Regions from separate parts of the Rhodococcus sp. 2H158 genome, predicted to be linked through region 2. Evidence: riboswitches for the same ligand, from Rfam matches in the RefSeq annotation. Region 2 holds a riboswitch; the other holds the start of a gene.

Region 1 (8,397 bases), on a different contig from region 2:
ATGCGGGCGACGGCGTGGTGCCGGGAACTCGCGGGCACCTGGTCGAGCGCCGCGATCGCACCGGCCCGGTCGCCGCGGCGGGTGAGCTGCCGGGCGAGGCCGAACGCCGCGCTGACCACGTTGTGGTCGGTGCGCCACACGGTGCGGTAGTAGTTCTCGCAGAATCGGCGCCAGGCCTCGGGATCGTCGCTCTCCCAGTGCTGCAGGATGAGTTCCGCGGTTGCGGCGAGCGCCAGCTTGGGTGCGGTCTCGCCGGGCATCGCCGCGAGTACCTTCTCGAATCTGCCGAAGGAGGACTCGAATTCGCCGTTGACGAGTTCGGCCAGCCCGGCGTACCAGTCGATGCGCCAGTCCGCGCCGAGGTCGCGTTCGAGCTTGCGCAGGATCTCCGCGGCGCGGGTGCCGTGGCCCAGGTCGAGATGGGCGCGCACCTCCGCGAGGGTGATCTCGCGGGAGAACGAGACGTCCGCGGTGCCGACGACGCGTTCGAGCCCGTTGTCGCGCGCGTGCCGCAGCGAGTCGAGGGTCTGCTGGGGTTCGCTGTGCACCGCGGCGGCGAGCAGCGCGGCGCTCGGATCGTTGGGGTCGAGCAGCGGCACCGGCAGCGCCGCCGCCACGTCGCGGGCCGAGAGGTTCTCGTCCCGCGCGATGCCGTCGACGATCGAATCCGTGCGTCCGACGGCCTCGTCCGTGCCGAACGTCGTCCGCTGGCGGCTGAAGATCGACGACAGGCCGGGATGCTCCTCGCCGGTCTGCTGCGACAGGATCTCCCGCAGGACCCCCGTCAGCTGGCTCGCCATCTCGTCGGCCGACCGGAACCGCTGCTGCGGATCGGTGTCGGTCGCCCGCAGCAGCAGCCGGTGGTACGACTCGTACTCCGCCAGCAGCGGTGCCTTCTCGGGGGTGGGCAGGCCGTCGGCCAGGCGGCCCTGCTGCCACGGCATGTCGAGGGTGAGCACGGCCAGGGTCCGGCCGACGGTGTAGATGTCGGTGGCGACGGTCGGGCCCGTGCGCACGATCTCCGGGGCCTGGTAGCCGGGCGTGCCGTACAGGTAGCCGTAGTCCTCGACGCCGGTGACGGCCCCGAGGTCGATGAGCTTGAGCTGCTCCTCGGTGACCATGATGTTCTCGGGCTTGAGGTCGTTGTAGACGAGTCCGATCGAGTGCAGGTAGCTCAGCGCCGGCATGATCTCGAGGACGTACGCGATGGCCTGTTCGACGGGCATCCGGGCCGGCCCGGGACAGCTGTCGAGCACCTCGCGCAGCGAATGCCCGCCCACGTATTCCATGACGATGTAGCCCATCGGGGTGCCGTCCGGGCGCGGGTGCTCGATGAAGTTGAAGATCTTCACGATGCTCGGGTGCGTCACCTCGGCGAGGAACTGCTTCTCGGCGACGGCGACGGCCTGCGCCTCGGCGTCGCCCGAGTGCAGCAGGCCCTTGAGGACGACCCACCGGTCGCTGACGTTCCGGTCGACGGCGAGGTAGATCCAGCCCAGCCCGCCGTGCGCGAGGCAGCCCTGCACCTCGTACTGCCCGCCGACGATGGCGCCGGGCGGCAGCATCGGGACGAACTCGAACGGGGTGCCGCACGAGGGGCAGCGCCCGGACGTGGGGCCCGGTCCGTTCGGCGTGCTGCGGCCGACCGGCTTGCCGCACTTCCAGCAGAACCGCTTGCCCTCGGCCACGTGCGGATCCGGGAGCACCACGGAGGCCGGGTCGACGGGGGTGGGGACCGGGATGTCCACGAGGCCGGCGAGGCGCCGCCGCGAGGGCACGCGCGGCCGGGATCGCCGCGACGGGACGCTGCCCCGGGAAGGGGCGCTGCGCTGGGCGGCGGGTGCGGTCTCCGGCGGGGCGCTGCGCTGCGTCGCGGGTCCCGTCTCGGGCGGGGCGCTGCGCTCGGTGGCGGGTCCGCCGTCCGGCGGGGCGCTGCGCTGCGTCGCCGCGCCCGGGTCGTGTTCGGTGTCGGACATGCGACCTCTCAGTCCACGTACGTCGGGGTCGGCGGCGCCGGGGCGGGTCCGAGGACGATTAGCCAGCGGTTGTAGAGCAGCGTCCACGTCCCGTCGCGGCGGATCCGCTCGAGGGTGCCGTTGACGAACCGCACCAGGTCCTCGTGGCCCTTGGCGATGCCGATGCCGTACGGCTCGCTGCCGATCGACGTCCCGACCAGCTCGAGGTACGGATCCTGCGAGGCGAGGCCGGCGAGGATCGTGTCGTCGGTGCTCACCGCGTCCACCTGACGCTGCTGCAGCACCACGAGGCAGTCCGCCCACGTCGGGACGGTGAGGATCGCCGCGGACGGCTGCAGCCGCCGGAGGCGGTCGAGCGAGGTGGTTCCCTGCACGACACACACCCGCCGGCCCGCCAGGTCGGCGACGTCGCGGACGTCGGACCCCTTGACCACCAGGACGCGCTGCTGGGCCCGGAAGTAGACGGTGGAGAAGTCGACCCGTTCGCGGCGGGCACACGTGATCGTCATCGTCTTGGCGACGATGTCGACGGTGGAGTCCTGCAGGGCCTGCTCGCGGTCCGCGGAACTGAGGATCCGGAAGTCGAGCAGGTCCGGGCTGCCGAGCAGGTCCCGCGCGATCTCCCGCGCGACGTCCACGTCGAATCCGGTGATCCGCCCGGTCGCCGGATCCCGGAAGCTCATCAGGTTGCTGCCGGTGTCGAGCCCGACGACGAGCCGGCCGCGCGCCCGGATCGCGTCGAGGGTCGGTCCGGTCGTCGCGCCGTCGGGACGCAGACCGGCGGTGGGGTCGCCGCAGTCCGGTTCCGGGGGGACGGGCGCCGCGCTGGGCGCGACGGTGGCGCGTTCCGGCAGGGGCGGCTCGGTGTAGGACGGGTCCGGGTCGGCGAGGATCTCCGGCGGTGAGGTCGCGCAGCCGCCCGTGAATGCGGCGACGGCGACGACCGTCGCGGCGACGAGACGACGCACGTTCACCGGTACTCCCGCAGGCGCGGCCACAACCCGACGACGATGCCGAGCAGCGCCAGCCCCGTCAACGCCGTCGTGGCGGGGGCGAGCGCGGACAGGATCTGCGCGGCGCGGTCCTCGTTGCCGCGCAGTTCGGCGCGGGCGAGGTCGATGCCGCGTTCGAGGGCGCGGTCGAGGGTGGCGAACTGGGCGACGGCCTCGTCGGGACCGGGGCCGGTCGCGAGGATCGCGGCGGCCGGGAAGTCCCCGCGGTCGAGCGCGGCCTGCATGCGGTTGTGCGACGCCAGCCATGCGGTGCGTGCCTCGGCGGCGCGCACGGCGGGATCGGTGACGATCTCCACCTCCTCGCCGGACGCGTACCCGGTGAGCAGCTCACCGAGCCGGGACATGCTCTGGTCGAACGTCGCGTCGTACTCGCCGGTGGCGTCGCGGCGCACGAGCTGCAGGGTCTCCGCGGTGCGTGCCTGCTGCGCGAGGATGCGGCTGTCGGTGAACACGCCGAGCGGCTCGGCCCCGTGCACGATCGCCCGCTGGGTCGCGCTCGACGAGATCAGTCCGGCCACGAGCAGCCAGCACAGCAGGATTCCCGTCGCCGCGATCGACAGCAGCAGACCGGGATTGAGGGTGCGGCGGCTGATCCGGGAGATGATGACGTGCACCGCGGTGAGCGCGACGACCGTCACCAGCAGCAGACCGATCGACGTCCACGGGGGCCGCACCGAGGCGCGCTGCGTCGACGAGACCGCCGAGACGCTCTGCGTGTGCAGCTCCTGCGCCATGGGCAGCAGCTCCGACTGCATCAGGTTCGACGCCTCGCCGAGATAGGCGGCACCCACCGGGTTGCCGACGCGGTTGTTCGCCCGCGCCGTCTCGACCAGGCCGGTGTACACGGTCAGGCGTTCGGCGATGCCGGACAGCAGCCGGGTGCCCGCACGGTCGTCGGCGGGAATCCCGCCGGCGGCGGCGACGAGCTGGGCGGACGCCTCGCCGATGGCCTGGGCGTAGCGGTCGCGGACCTCCTTCGGCTCGATGCCGCCGGAAATGAAGCCGGTCGCGGCCGCCGCGTCCGCTACCGACAGCGCGCTGTAGAGGTTCTGTGCGGCATCGGCGAGGGGTTCGGTGGTGGCGAGCAACCGATCGTGGGTGGCCTTGCGGCCGGTGACGGTCTGGCCCGCCGCGACCCCGGAGACGAGGAGGAGCACGGCGAGCAGCACACCGAGGGTGACGAGCTTGGCGGGGGTGGATCGCAGCAGGTCGCGCAGCTCGTCGGAGGGTCCGGCGTGGGCGGTCGTGGCGGCCGGCACGTCGCTACGCTGGAGGCGACTCCCCACCGCACCGAGCGTGGGGGTCACGCGCACGTCCACGAGAGCACCCCTTCCGATGTGGCACTGTGTGTGGCGAGCATATAAGCAGTAACGGGATGTTGTTGCCGTCCGAGGACGGTGGACGCCCGGCTCGCGGTCGGCGGCCGGGCGGCAGGGAGGCGGACGCGATGCGAGGTGACGGGGACGGCTGGGCCGTGGGACCCGACGGTGATCGCCGGTGGGGCAGATTCGGCGCGGCCGGACTGCTGCTGCGCGCGCCGCTGCCCGACGGCACCCCGGCCGTGTTGCTGCAGCATCGCGCGGCGTGGAGCCACCAGGGCGGCACGTGGGCGCTGCCCGGCGGCGCCCGCGACAGCGACGAGAGTCCCGTCGCCGCGGCCGTGCGGGAAGCGAACGAGGAGACCGGGATCGACCCGGCGGCGCTGAGCGTGCGCACCGAGCGGGTCACCTCCGGCGTGGCCGGGGGATGGACGTACACGACGGTCGTCGCGGACACCCCGAGCCCGATGGAGACGACCCTCAACGGGGAGAGCACCGAACTGCGCTGGGTGCCGGAGGCCGACGTCGAGACCATGCCGCTGCACACCGGGTTCGCGGCGGCCTGGCCGGACCTGCGGACCCGCGCGGTGCGGATGCTGCTCGACACCGCCAACGTCCTCGGGTCGCGGCCGACGGGCTGGTGGCGCGACCGCCCGGGCGCCACCGCACGGCTGCTCGGGGAGCTGGCGGAGGCATTGCCCCGCACCGTCGAGCTGCCCGACGGGTGTTTCGGCTGGGTGAGCCGCATCGAGGCGGTCCTCGAGGGGCAGGCCCGCGCGGCGGTGATCCACGACGACCGGACCGCGGTGCACACCGCCGCCGGCAGCGGAGACGACGAGCTGGCCTCCCTGGCGACGGGCACGTCGGCCGTGCTGGACCAGGTGCTCACGGTGGTGGTGACGGCCGACCGGGGACTGCGCGCCCGGCTGCCCGGGGACGTGCCGACCCTGTCGCCGTCGACGGTCCTGGGCTGGCTCTAGCGGACTGCCGGCCGGCGGGCTGGCTCTGGCGGACTGCCGGCCGGCGGGCTGGCTCTGGCGGACTGCCGGCCGGCGGGCTGGCTCTGGCGGACCGTCAGCCGGGCAGCGCGGCTTTCAGCGCCGCCGCGGCGGCCCGCGGATTCGGTGCCGCGGTGATGGCCCGGACCACCGCGATGCGGGTGGCGCCGGCGGCGAGCACCTCGGGCAGCCGCTCGGCGTCGATGCCGCCGATCGCGAACCACGGCCGCTGCGGCTGCGACCGGGCCACCTCCCGCAGCACCTCGAGTCCCGCCGGGGTGCGCCCCGGCTTGGTGGGGGTGGACCACACCGGCCCGTGGGCGAAGTAGTCGACGCCCTCCTCGATGTCGGACAGGCTCGCCTGCGCGCGGCTGCCGGTGGACCGGCCGATCACGATCTCCTCGCCGAGGATCTGCCGGGCGTACCGCACCGGCAGGTCGCCCTGACCCAGGTGCAGGATGTCGGCGCCCGCGGCGAGGGCGATGTCGGCACGGTCGTTGACGGCCAGCAGCGCACCGTGCCGGCGGCACGCCGCCGCCAGCACCTCGAGTGCCGCGAGTTCCTCGCGGGCCTCGAGCGGGCCGAACTTCTTCTCGCCCGCCGAACCCTTGTCGCGGAGCTGGACGATGTCGACTCCGCCCGCGAGGGCCTCCTCCGCGAATCGGGCCAGGTCTCCGGTGTCGCGACGGGCGTCGGTGCACAGGTAGAGCCGGGCCTGCGCGAGGCGTTCCCGGGGGGCGGGACGGTTGCCGCGGTAGGTAGTCACGGCGAAGACGGTAGTCTCTGCACTGAACGAATCGACACGGGAGTCCCGGGGATCGCGGGGCTGAGAGGGGGCCTGCCGGCCCCGACCGTCAGCACCTGAACCGGATCATGCCGGCGCAGGGAGTGAGGTGGACGAACTGTGGGAACCGTATCCGTCGTCGGCGGAGGCGTGATCGGGCTGTCGATCGCGTGGCGCGCGGCCCGTGCCGGCTGGACCGTGACCGTGCACGACCCGTCCCCGGGGGCGGGGGCGTCGTGGGTGGCCGGCGGGATGCTGGCACCGTTGTCGGAGGGCTGGCCGGGGGAGGAACACGTCCTCGAGCTGGGCGCGGCGTCGCTGGCCCGCTGGCCGGAGTTCGGCGCCGAGCTGTTGCGGGAGACCGGACTGGACCTGTTCACCTCCGACGCGTCGCTGACCGTCGCGCTGGACGCGGCCGACGCGGCCGATCTGCGCACGATCGCCGAGTGGGTGTCGGCTCAGGGACACGAGATGCGCGTGCTCGGCCGCGCCGAGGTGCGCGAGCTCGAGCCGTCGCTGGGGCCGCGCATCCGCCTGGGCCTGCTGGCCCCGGACGAGCTGGCCGTGGACAACCGGATCCTCGTCGACGCGCTGCGGCGGGCCGTCGCCGAGGCCGGTGTGGCCCTCGTCGATGTGCCGGTGCGCGACCTCGCGGACCTGGACGCCGACCGGGTGGTGCTCGCGGCGGGCGCGGCGTCGGCCCGCCTGTGGCCGGGCTTGCCGGTGCGGCCGGTCAAGGGGGAGATCCTGCGGTTGCGGACCCGCCCGGGCGCGGCTCCTGCCCCGCATCGGACGGTCCGCGGCAGTGTGCACGGCCGACCGGCATACCTGGTGCCGCGCGCAGACGGCCTCGTCGTGGGCGCGACCCAGTACGAGGCCGACGACACGCAGGTCACCGTCGCGGGGGTGCGGGACCTGATCGCCGACGCCGAGGCGCTGTTCCCGGCGATCGGCGAGTACGAGCTGCACGAGGCGAGCGCGGGGCTGCGGCCCATGAGCCCGGACAACCTGCCGCTGATCGGCCGGCTGTCCGAACGGGTGATCGCCGCGACCGGGCACGGCCGCAACGGGGTGCTGCTGACCCCGGTCACCGCGGACGCGGTGGTCGCGGAGCTCGCGGACGAACCCCTCGCTGTCTCGAAACATGCCGATCCACAACGATTCTCGAAGGGGAGAAGGTCATGAACGGTGCGCCGACGGTGGGTGTCACGGTCAACGGGGAGGAGCGCTGGTTCGCGCAGGCGCCGACGATGGCCGAACTGCTCAGCGAACTCGGTCTGCCCGACAAGGGCGTCGCCGTCGCCGTGGACGGTGCCGTGTTCCCGCGGGGGCGCTGGTCCGAACGCGTCGAAAAGGGCTGGCAGATCGAGGTTCTCACGGCGGTGCAGGGTGGCTGAGCGCAACACCGGCCGCGACCCCGGCCACGACCTGCCGCCGCTGACGATCGCCGGGCGGACCTTCTCGTCGCGGCTCATCACCGGCACCGGTGGGGCCGCGAACCTCGCGGTGCTCGAGGAGGCCCTCGTCGCCTCCGGCACCGAGCTGACCACCGTGGCGATGCGCCGCGTGGACGCGGCGTCCGGGACCGGCGTGCTCGATCTGCTGCGCCGCCTCGGCATCGCGCCGCTGCCCAACACCGCCGGCTGCCGCGGCGCCGCCGAGGCGGTGCTCACCGCACAACTCGGGCGCGAGGCCCTCGGGACGGACTGGGTCAAGCTCGAGGTCATCGCCGACGAACGCACCCTGCTGCCCGACGCGATCGAACTCGTCGCCGCCGCCGAGCAGCTCGTCGACGACGGGTTCGTCGTGCTGCCCTACACCACGGACGATCCGGTGCTGGCGCGACGGCTCGAGGACGTCGGCTGCGCCGCCGTGATGCCGCTCGGCTCGCCGATCGGGACCGGCCTGGGCATCGCCAACCCGCACCACATCGAGATGATCGTCGAGGCCGCCGGGGTGCCGGTGATCCTCGACGCCGGCATCGGCACCGCCTCGGACGCCGCGCTCGCGATGGAACTCGGGTGCGACGCGGTGCTGCTGGCGACCGCGGTGACGCGGGCGAAGGACCCGGCGCTCATGGCGTCGGCGATGCGGCACGCCGTCGAGGCGGGTTTCCGGGCCCGGCACGCGGGCCGCATCCCGAAGCGGTTCTGGGCGCAGGCCTCCTCGCCGCTCGAACCGTAGGGCGACCCGATGTGACGGTGACCGGTTGGTCGCTCGACGTGCGGGTGGTGCCGCACGGGCCGCGGCACCACCTGCGCTGTCAGGCGGCGGAGAGCAGCCGTGCGAGGGTGGCTCTTCCCTCGG
Region 2 (8,397 bases):
CGAACGTCTCGGTGCGCAGGAACAGCGGATGCGGCACCCCCCACACCCGGCGCAGCGCCGTCACCGCGACGGCCGCGAGCTGGTCCGCCCACGCCGCGGGCCGGTCCATCCAGTAGGCGGGGGACCCGCCGTCCTCCGGGTCCTCCGGTCCCCGGGACGGTTCGCGCCAGCCGAGCTCGGCGAGCAGCGCCTCGTCGGCCGGGCGGAGGCGACGGTCGCCGCCGAGGTGGGCGTTGGACGGCACCTCGCACCGCACCTGGCCCGCACCCCACGCGTAGAACTGCACGCACGGTCCGGCGGGTCCGGTCTCCTCCTCGACGAGCGGCTCGAGGACCAGTCCGTCGCCGTCGCGCATCGACGCCACGTGATCGGCGAGCCGTGCCCGGAACTCGCTCCAGGACCGGTCGACGTCGCGGTCGAATCGGCTCTCGGTGTCGGTCACGATCCGCCCCCCTTTCCCATTGCTGCCGGACCAATCTGTGCCGGAGACACTAGTCGCGCCGTCCGACAGGTGCCGGGCTCGGCGCGGGTGGTGGTCGCCACGTGGCAGCGGCGGGGTGGTCCGGTGGGGGAATCTCAGCCGACGCTGCGGACGAACGCTCCGATCGAATCGACGGCACGCCCCGCCTCGGGCACGAGGCCCGCCGCGGCCTGGAAGACGTGTACCTGCCGTTCCCACACCTGCAGCTCGCAGGGCACGCCGGCGCGGGCGAGACGCTCGGCCATCAGCTCGGCGTCCACGTACGTCATCTCCTCCGAGCCGGTCTGGATGAGGGTGGGCGGCATGGCGGTCAGGTCGGCGTCGACCGGTGACACCGCGCGCGGGCCCGGCCGGCCGGAGGCGGCGTCGATGCGGGCGATCACAGCGGCGAGGGCCGGAACGGCGCGGCGCGGGAACAGGGCACACCGGTACGAATTGGGATGTTCGAGCTTGCCGCGGGTGTCGAGGTCGGTCAGTGGCGACAGCGCCACGTTGCCGGCCGGCCGGCCGAGACCGAGCCGCAGTGCCTCGAGCGTCACCTGGAAGGTGAGGAATCCGCCGGCGGAGTCGCCGGCCACCACGATTCGTTCCGTCGGGTAGCCGTGCGCGATCAGCCACCGCAGCCCCTCGATGCCGTCCTCGACCGCGCTCTCGATCGGGTGTCCCGGCAGCATGCGGTAGGCGACGCTGAGCACGGGTGCCCCGGCCGCCGACGAGATGCGGGAGACCATCTGCCGGTGGGTGGTCAGGCCGCACACCAGGAACGCGCCGCCGTGCAGGTAGAGGATCGCCGTGGCGCCGTCGCCTCCGGGGGCGGCGAGGAACTCGGCGTGGCAGGACGGCAGCCGGACCGGGTGCCGGTGCGTGCCGGGGACCGGCTTGAGGGGGAACGCCAGCCGGTCCACCACGCCCGTCGGCCAGGGCAGGTGCGGGGCGCGCGCCCACGCGTCGATGACCGGCTTGACGGTGCTGCGCACCGAGAAGGTCAGCGCCTGCGACGGAAGACTCACGCCGGCGACCTCGCGGCGGAGCACCGGCCGCGGCGCGGGCGGATACGACAACGACGGATGGTTCGACGCGGTACTCGTCACCGGGACCTCCTCGTCCTCACCTGCTCGGACGGAGCCTTCTCGTCGACGGCTCCCGTCTTCTCACTCGGCCCCTTCTCCGAGGCGTTCGCGACGTTCGTCCGGGTCGGTTGCCCGACAGTACGACGAGGAATCGCCGAGGCGAAGCATCGTGACGCGATGGAGACCGGACAAAGGGAACTCCGCAGGTCGTCGGCGTGCCCGTTATCGATCCGGTACGGCCGTCCGGCCGCGGACGTACCATCCATCCCAGCGTGCGACGGCGGACGAAAGGGGGCTGTCCCGGTGGGATACATGCCTGTGACCGACTCGATGTTCCTGATCGCCGAGTCCCGGGAGCGCCCGATGCACTTCGGCTCGCTCGAGCTGTTCACGCCACCGCCCGACGCCGGTCCGGGGTACGTCACCGACCTCTACAACCGGCTGGTCGCCGACGCGCAGGTCGACGAGCTGTTCCGCAAGCGCCCGGCCGACCCGGTGTCGAGCCTCGGCTACACCTGGTGGGCCGTGGACGACGAGATCGACCTCGAGTACCACGTCCGGCACTCGGCCCTGCCGGCACCGGGCCGGATCCGTGAGTTGTTCACCCTCGTCTCGCGCCTGCACAGCGGCCTGCTCGACCGGCACCGGCCCCTGTGGGAGGCCTATCTGATCGAAGGGCTCGCCGACGGCCGGTTCGCCGTCTACACCAAGATGCATCACGCCCTGCTCGACGGGGTCTCGGGGCTGCGGCTGCTGCAGCGGACCTACACCCCCGATCCGAACGTGCGCGACTTCCCAGCGCCCTGGCACCTGCCGGCCCGCCCCGGCTCCGGCACCCGGGAACAGGACTCGCTGTTCGGTGCGGCGCGCTCACTGGCCGGCGATGTGATCGGCGCGGTGCCCGTCGCGCTGCGGATCGCCCGGACCGTCCTCGGTGGGCGTCGCGTCGCGTTGCCGTACGAGGCACCGCGGTCGATGTTCAACGTTCCGATCGACGGGACGCGGCGCTTCGCGGCGCAGTCCTGGAGCCGCGAACGCATCACGCGGGTACGGCAGGCGGCCGGGGTGTCGAGCAACGACGTCCTCGTCGCCATGTGCGCAGGTGCCCTCCGTGCCTACCTCCTCGAACAGCAGGACCTGCCCGACCTCCCGTTGATCGCGATGGTCCCGGTGTCGCTGCGAGCCAAGGACGCTCCCGATTCGGCCGCGGGCGGCAACAGCGTAGGGGTCACGCTGTGCAACCTCGGCACCCATCTCGGGGATCCGCTCACCCGGCTCTCGACGGTCAGCGATTCGATGGCGGAGGGCAAGACCCTGTTCGCCGGGATGACGCCGCTGCAGGCGACGGTGTGGTCGGCGCTGAACGTCGCCGGGCTCGCGCTGGCACCGATCTCGGGCGCCGTCTCCCTGGCCCCGCCGCCGTTCAACCTCATCATCTCCAACGTGCCGGGACCGCGGGAGCGGGTGTACCGCGGCGGGTCCCGGCTCGACGGGATCTACCCGGTGTCGGTGGTGCTCAACGGCCAGGCACTCAACATCACGCTGACCACCACCGCCGATACCGTCGACTTCGGCGTCGTCGGATGCCGCCGCACCGTCCCCGGCCTGCAGCGGCTGCTCGGCCACCTCGAGGACGCCCTTGCGGAACTCGAGGTAGCACTTGATATTTCGTGATCGTCGTCAGTCCGGCAGTGCGGAACTGCGTGGTCCGGTGGCGTGCAGGACGTCGACGAGTTCCTTCTCGAGGGTCACGAACTCCGGCGACGTCAGCGTGTCCAGCCCCCGGGGGCGGGGCAGCGGCACCGCCACCTCGTGACAGATCCGGGCCGGGCGCCGCGTGAGCACCAGCACCCGATCCGACAGCAGCAGCGCCTCGCGCACGTCGTGGGTGATCATCAGCACCGTCCACCGGTCCCGCTGCCACACCTGCTGCAGCCACAGCTGCATCTCGGTGCGCGTCAGCGAATCCAGGGCGCCGAACGGTTCGTCCAGCAGCAGCACGTTGCGGCCCTGCAGCACCGTCCGTGCCAGGGCCGCGCGCTGGCGCATCCCGCCCGAGAGCTGCCGGGGGGCGGCATCCTCGAACCCGGTGAGGCCGAAGGCGGGGAACAGCTCCCGGGCCCGGGCACGCGCCTCGCCGCGCGGCACGCCCTGCACCTCGAGGCCGAGTGCGCAGTTGTCGAGCACGGTGCGCCACGGGAACAGCAGATCCTTCTGCGGCATCAGGGCGGCCCGTCCCGGTGCGGCCGGCCGGTCGCCCACCGTGACGGCGCCGGTGTCGGGAGAGTCGAGACCGGCGATCAACCCGAACAGGGTGGACTTGCCGCACCCGCTCGGGCCGATGAGCGAGACGAACTCGCCCTCGGCCACCGCGAACTCGGCGCCGTCGAGGACGGTGCGCGCACCGAACGCCTTGTGCACGCCGGTGACCGTGACGGCGTTCATCGCGGGCTCCTCGTCGTCTGCGCCCACGGCGCCACCACCCGTTCCACGGCGTAGGTGAGCAGGTACAGCGCCAGCGAGACCACCGCGGTGACCAGCACCGCCGCGAGCACCAGATCGGTCCGGAACGAGTTCTTCTGGGTGCTCATGTAGATCCCGAGCCCCGACGTGGCGCCGACGTATTCGGCGAAGACCGCCCCGACGACGGCGTAGGTGACCCCGATGCGCAGCGCCGTGAAGAACCGGGGCAGCGCCGACGGCAGCCGCACGTACAGGAACTCCTGCCATCGGGAGGCACCCATGCTGCGCAGCAGCGCTCCCGCCTCCCGGTCCGCGGCCGCGAAACCCTCGATCAGGCCGATCGCCATGGGGAAGAACGTGGCGAGCGCGATCACCAGGATCTTCGGCAGCAGCCCGAATCCGAACCAGATGATCATCAGCGGCGCGATCGCGATGATCGGCAGGGTCTGCGACACCACGAACAGCGGCACCAGGGCGCGGCGCAGCCACGGCGAGAAGTCCACGACGATCGCGAGGAGCCACGCCACGACGAGGGACACCGCGAACCCGACGAGCGTGACCTGCAGCGTCGACCAGGCATGGCCCGCGATGTCGTCGCGGTGCGCCCAGCCCTGCCCGAGAACCCGGGCGGGGGAGGGCAGCACCTGCGGGCGGATGCCGCTGAGCGTCACGTACAGCTGCCAGCCGACGGTCAGCGCGGCGACGACCAGCACGGCCGGGGCGGCGCGCCGCACCCAGGGATTCCGGGTCGGGTCAGGGCGTGAGGTAGTCATCGGTGAAGTACGTCGACCAGTCCGGCTCGGTGGTCAACGGCTTGCCGTCGGGGCCGGAGAGCAGTCCCTTCTCGAACAGGAACCGGGAGTACCCGGTCCACCGTTCGAGGGTGAGGGTGCCGACGCGGCCGTTCTCGTCGCGCAGGTAGCCGGCCGACAGCATCCGCTGGCTCTCGTAGACGAGATCCTCGTCGGGGAAGGCGCCGGGCTCGGCCTCGATCAGCGCGCGGGCTCCGCGGTCCGGGTCCTGCGCGGCGATCTCGTAGCCGCGCTGGACGGCCTGCACGAACGCCCGGGCCTGGTCCGGATGTTCGGCCAGCCAGTCCTCGTTGCCGTCGATCACGATCGCGTAGGCGTCGGGGAACCCGTAGTCGGTGTAGCGGAAGTAGCGCATCGGCAGCCCGCGGTGCTCGGCCTCGATGCCTTCCCACGCCAGGTACGAGACGGTGAAGTCGGCGGTGCCGGAGTACACGGCCTCGTACGCGGAGGTGCCCAGGGTGACGGAGGTGAAGTCGCCACGCCCGCCGTCGTTCCGGATCACCTGGGCGAGCGTCTCCTCGTCGCCCGGGTCGCCGAAGCCCGCGTAGGTGCGGCCGTCGAGGTCCCGGGGCCGGGTGAGGTCGGCGCGGTCGGCCTTGACGGCGATGCCGGTCGCCCAGTGCTGCAGCGGCGCGAGCACCGAGACGGTGCGCGAGCCGGCCGCCCGGGAGAACGTCGCCTGCGCCTGCGTGGAGATGCCGAACTCGGCGTTGCCGGCGTCGACGAGGGTGTCCGGGGTGGTGTTGTTGTAGGGCAGGAACTCGACGTCGAGACCGGCGTCGGCGAACAGGCCCTCCTGCTGGGCCACGTACAGGCCGGTGTGGTTGGTGTTCGGCGTCCAGTCCAGGGCGAACCGGATCGTGTCGCCGGAGTCGTCGTCGCCGGTGCCGCCGGCGCAGGACGCGGTGAGCAGCAGCGCCGCGGTGAGGGCGGCCAGGACGGAGAGCCGGCGACGCAGCCGGGAGGTGGTCGTCATGACGCCGGCCAGTCCTGCGTGTTCAGCGCGGTGTCCCAGAACAGCAGCTCGTAGCGGGTGGCGATCGTGAACGCATCGGCCATGGCGTCGCGTTCGGTGTCGGTGGCGGCCGCCGCCGCGACGTCGACGAGCTCGCGCGCGGTGGCGACCGCGGCGTGGAACTCGGGCGCGTCGTAGGTGGTGACCCACTGGGCGTAGGGGTGGGTGGGGTCCGCGGTGAGCACGTCGGCGGCGCGGACGGCCAGATCGCGGCCGACCTCGGCGTAGATCCAGAAGCACGGAAGCACCGCGGCGGCGCCGACCGGATACGGATCGGTGGCGACCGTGGCGGTCAGGTAGGAGACGTAGCCGAGGCAGGCAGGGGAGTGCGCGGGGGTGTCCTCGGCGGGCGGCAGGACACCACCGGTGAGCAGACCCCGGTGCAGGGCCGATTCCTCGGTGGCGGCCGTCGCCGCGCTGTTGGCCCAGAACGCGGCGGTGCCCGGGTCCGGGGCCTTCGCCGCGAGGAGGGCGAGCGCCTTCGCGTAGCCGGCGAGGTAGAGAGCGTCCTGCTCGATGTAGAAGCGGAACGCGTCGAGCGGCAGGGTCCCGTCGCCGAGCCGGCGCAGGAACTCGAGGTCGTCGATGGCCTCGCGCAGGACCTTCGTACGGCCCCACAGCAGATCGGTGAAGCGGTCGGTCCCCTCCGGGACCGACGCATGGGCAGGCATGGTCATGCCGTGACATCCCTTCGTCAGCATTACCTGATCAGGTTCGACGGGTGTGATCTCAGCTCCCGCTCGTGTGCGGAGCACCCCGTGTCTACGGAGGCGACGATAGCACCGGGTGTGGCTCGCCCCACGCGGGCCCGGGGCGCCCGGTCCGACGGGGCTCCACGTGCAGCCTGTCTGTTGTTGGTACCTTGGCCCCAGACCGTTCGTTCGGGAGGGACCGTGGACGCCGAGACTCTCATCGTCGGGTGCAAGTACGGCGACGTACGCGGCTACCGCGACGGTTCCGTCTACGCGTGGAAGGGCGTCCCGTACGCCGCGCCGGCGTCCGGCGACCTTCGGTTCCGCGCCCCCGAACCGCCGGAGCCGTGGACCGACGTGCTCGACGCCCGCCGGTTCGGGCCCATCGCGCCGCAGGGCCGCAACAATCCGATCCCCATCGACCCGGGCCTGTCGATCGGCGAGGACTGCCTCTCGCTGAACATCTGGGCACCGGAGCCGGACGGGGAGCCGCGGCCGGTGATGGTCTGGATCCACGGCGGCGCCTACGTCCTCGGGTACTCGGGGCAGCGGATCTACGACGGACGGTTGCTCGCCGAGCGCGGGGACGTCGTCGTGGTGACGGTCAACTACCGGCTCGGCGCCCTCGGCTTCCTCGACTTCTCGTCGTTCTCGACAGCCGGGACCACCTTCGAATCCAACGTCGGGTTGCGGGACCAGATCGCCGCGCTCGAGTGGGTGCGCGACTGCATCTCCGCGTTCGGGGGCGACCCCGACCGGGTCACCGTGTTCGGCGAGTCGTCGGGCGGTGGGTCGCTGACCACCCTGATGACCGTGCCCCGCGCCGAGGGCCTGTTCCACCGGGCCATCGCGCAGAGCCCGCCGGCGACGTCGGCATACGGGTCCGAGCGGGCGGCCCGGGTCGCCGAGCGGTTCCTCGAGATCCTCGACCTCACGCCGGCCCGGGTGTGGGCGCTGCGGGACATGCCGCACGAGACGCTGACCGATGCGGGCGACGTGCTCGTCGGGGAGATCCCCACGAAGTTCCCCGGCACGCTCGCGATGGCGCCGGTGGTCGATCGCGACCTGGTGCCGAAGTATCCGGTGGCGGCGTTCCAGAAGGGGCTCGCGCACCGGATTCCCCTGATCATCGGGTCCAACAAGGACGAGCCGTCGATTTTCCGCTTCATGAAGTCGCCACTGATGCCGGTGAGCGACGCCTCCGTGCAGGCGATGCTCGACGCGCTCGCCGCGGATCATCCGGAGCTGCCGCCCGACCGCATCGCGGAGATCATCTCCGCGTATCCGGACGTCTCGAAAACGTCGGGGGCGATGGCGCTTTCGCGGGACGCCGGGTTCCGGATGCCGGTGGTGTGGATCGCCGACGCGCACAGCGCCCACTCGCCGACGTGGGTGTACCGCTTCGACCACGCCACCCCGATGCTCAAGGCGGCGCGGATCGGCGCCGGCCACGCCACCGAACTGCCCTACGTCTTCGGCAACTTCGGGACGCTCGATCGCGACCCCACGTTCTGGCTCGGCGGCCGCAAGGCCGCGACGGTGGTCTCGGGCCGGATCCAGCGCCGCTGGCTGGCCTTCGCGCATCACGGTGTGCCCGCCGCCCTGGACGGGTCCCGGCACTGGGCGCCGTACGACACCGGAAAGCGGATGACCCTGCTGATCGACAGCACCGACACCCTTGTCCCGGACCCCGACAGGCTGCTGCGTGAGGCCTGGGGCGACCAGGTGATGGGCTTCAGCTGATCGGGCGGCTCCGTGCGGGCCGAATTTCACATCGCTTCGCTCTGATCGACCCGCTGTGACATTCGGTCGACAGCAAACTGGTATGACCACTTGACCTCTGGCCGTACTACGGCCTACGGTC

Evidence for each region. A riboswitch is a leader RNA that binds a small molecule or an ion and turns the genes downstream of it on or off. The one in region 2 is predicted to bind thiamine pyrophosphate.
Region 1: it holds a riboswitch for thiamine pyrophosphate, as region 2 does, so the genes downstream of both, thiO (glycine oxidase ThiO) here and ACWPOB_RS21630 (TenA family protein) in region 2, are expected to answer to the same signal.

The regions. Positions count from the first base shown of each region.
Region 1 is NZ_JBSNCE010000014.1:164,158-172,554, reverse strand. Features, by position in the region: gene ACWPOB_RS15970 (tetratricopeptide repeat protein) at 1-1,976, opposite strand, end outside; gene ACWPOB_RS15965 (glutamate ABC transporter substrate-binding protein) at 1,985-2,950, opposite strand; gene ACWPOB_RS15960 (hypothetical protein) at 2,947-4,308, opposite strand; gene ACWPOB_RS15955 (NUDIX hydrolase) at 4,437-5,288, shown strand; gene thiE (thiamine phosphate synthase) at 5,383-6,072, opposite strand; TPP riboswitch at 6,099-6,211, shown strand; gene thiO (glycine oxidase ThiO) at 6,211-7,275, shown strand; gene thiS (sulfur carrier protein ThiS) at 7,272-7,487, shown strand; gene thiG (thiazole synthase) at 7,480-8,274, shown strand; gene ACWPOB_RS15930 (dihydrodipicolinate synthase family protein) at 8,354-8,397, opposite strand, start outside.
Region 2 is NZ_JBSNCE010000024.1:13,392-21,788, reverse strand. Features, by position in the region: gene ACWPOB_RS21660 (T3SS (YopN, CesT) and YbjN peptide-binding chaperone 1) at 1-442, opposite strand, end outside; gene ACWPOB_RS21655 (alpha/beta hydrolase) at 577-1,572, opposite strand; gene ACWPOB_RS21650 (WS/DGAT/MGAT family O-acyltransferase) at 1,864-3,225, shown strand; gene ACWPOB_RS21645 (ABC transporter ATP-binding protein) at 3,232-3,996, opposite strand; gene ACWPOB_RS21640 (ABC transporter permease) at 3,993-4,787, opposite strand; gene ACWPOB_RS21635 (ABC transporter substrate-binding protein) at 4,768-5,802, opposite strand; gene ACWPOB_RS21630 (TenA family protein) at 5,799-6,518, opposite strand; TPP riboswitch at 6,511-6,610, opposite strand; gene ACWPOB_RS21625 (carboxylesterase/lipase family protein) at 6,735-8,276, shown strand.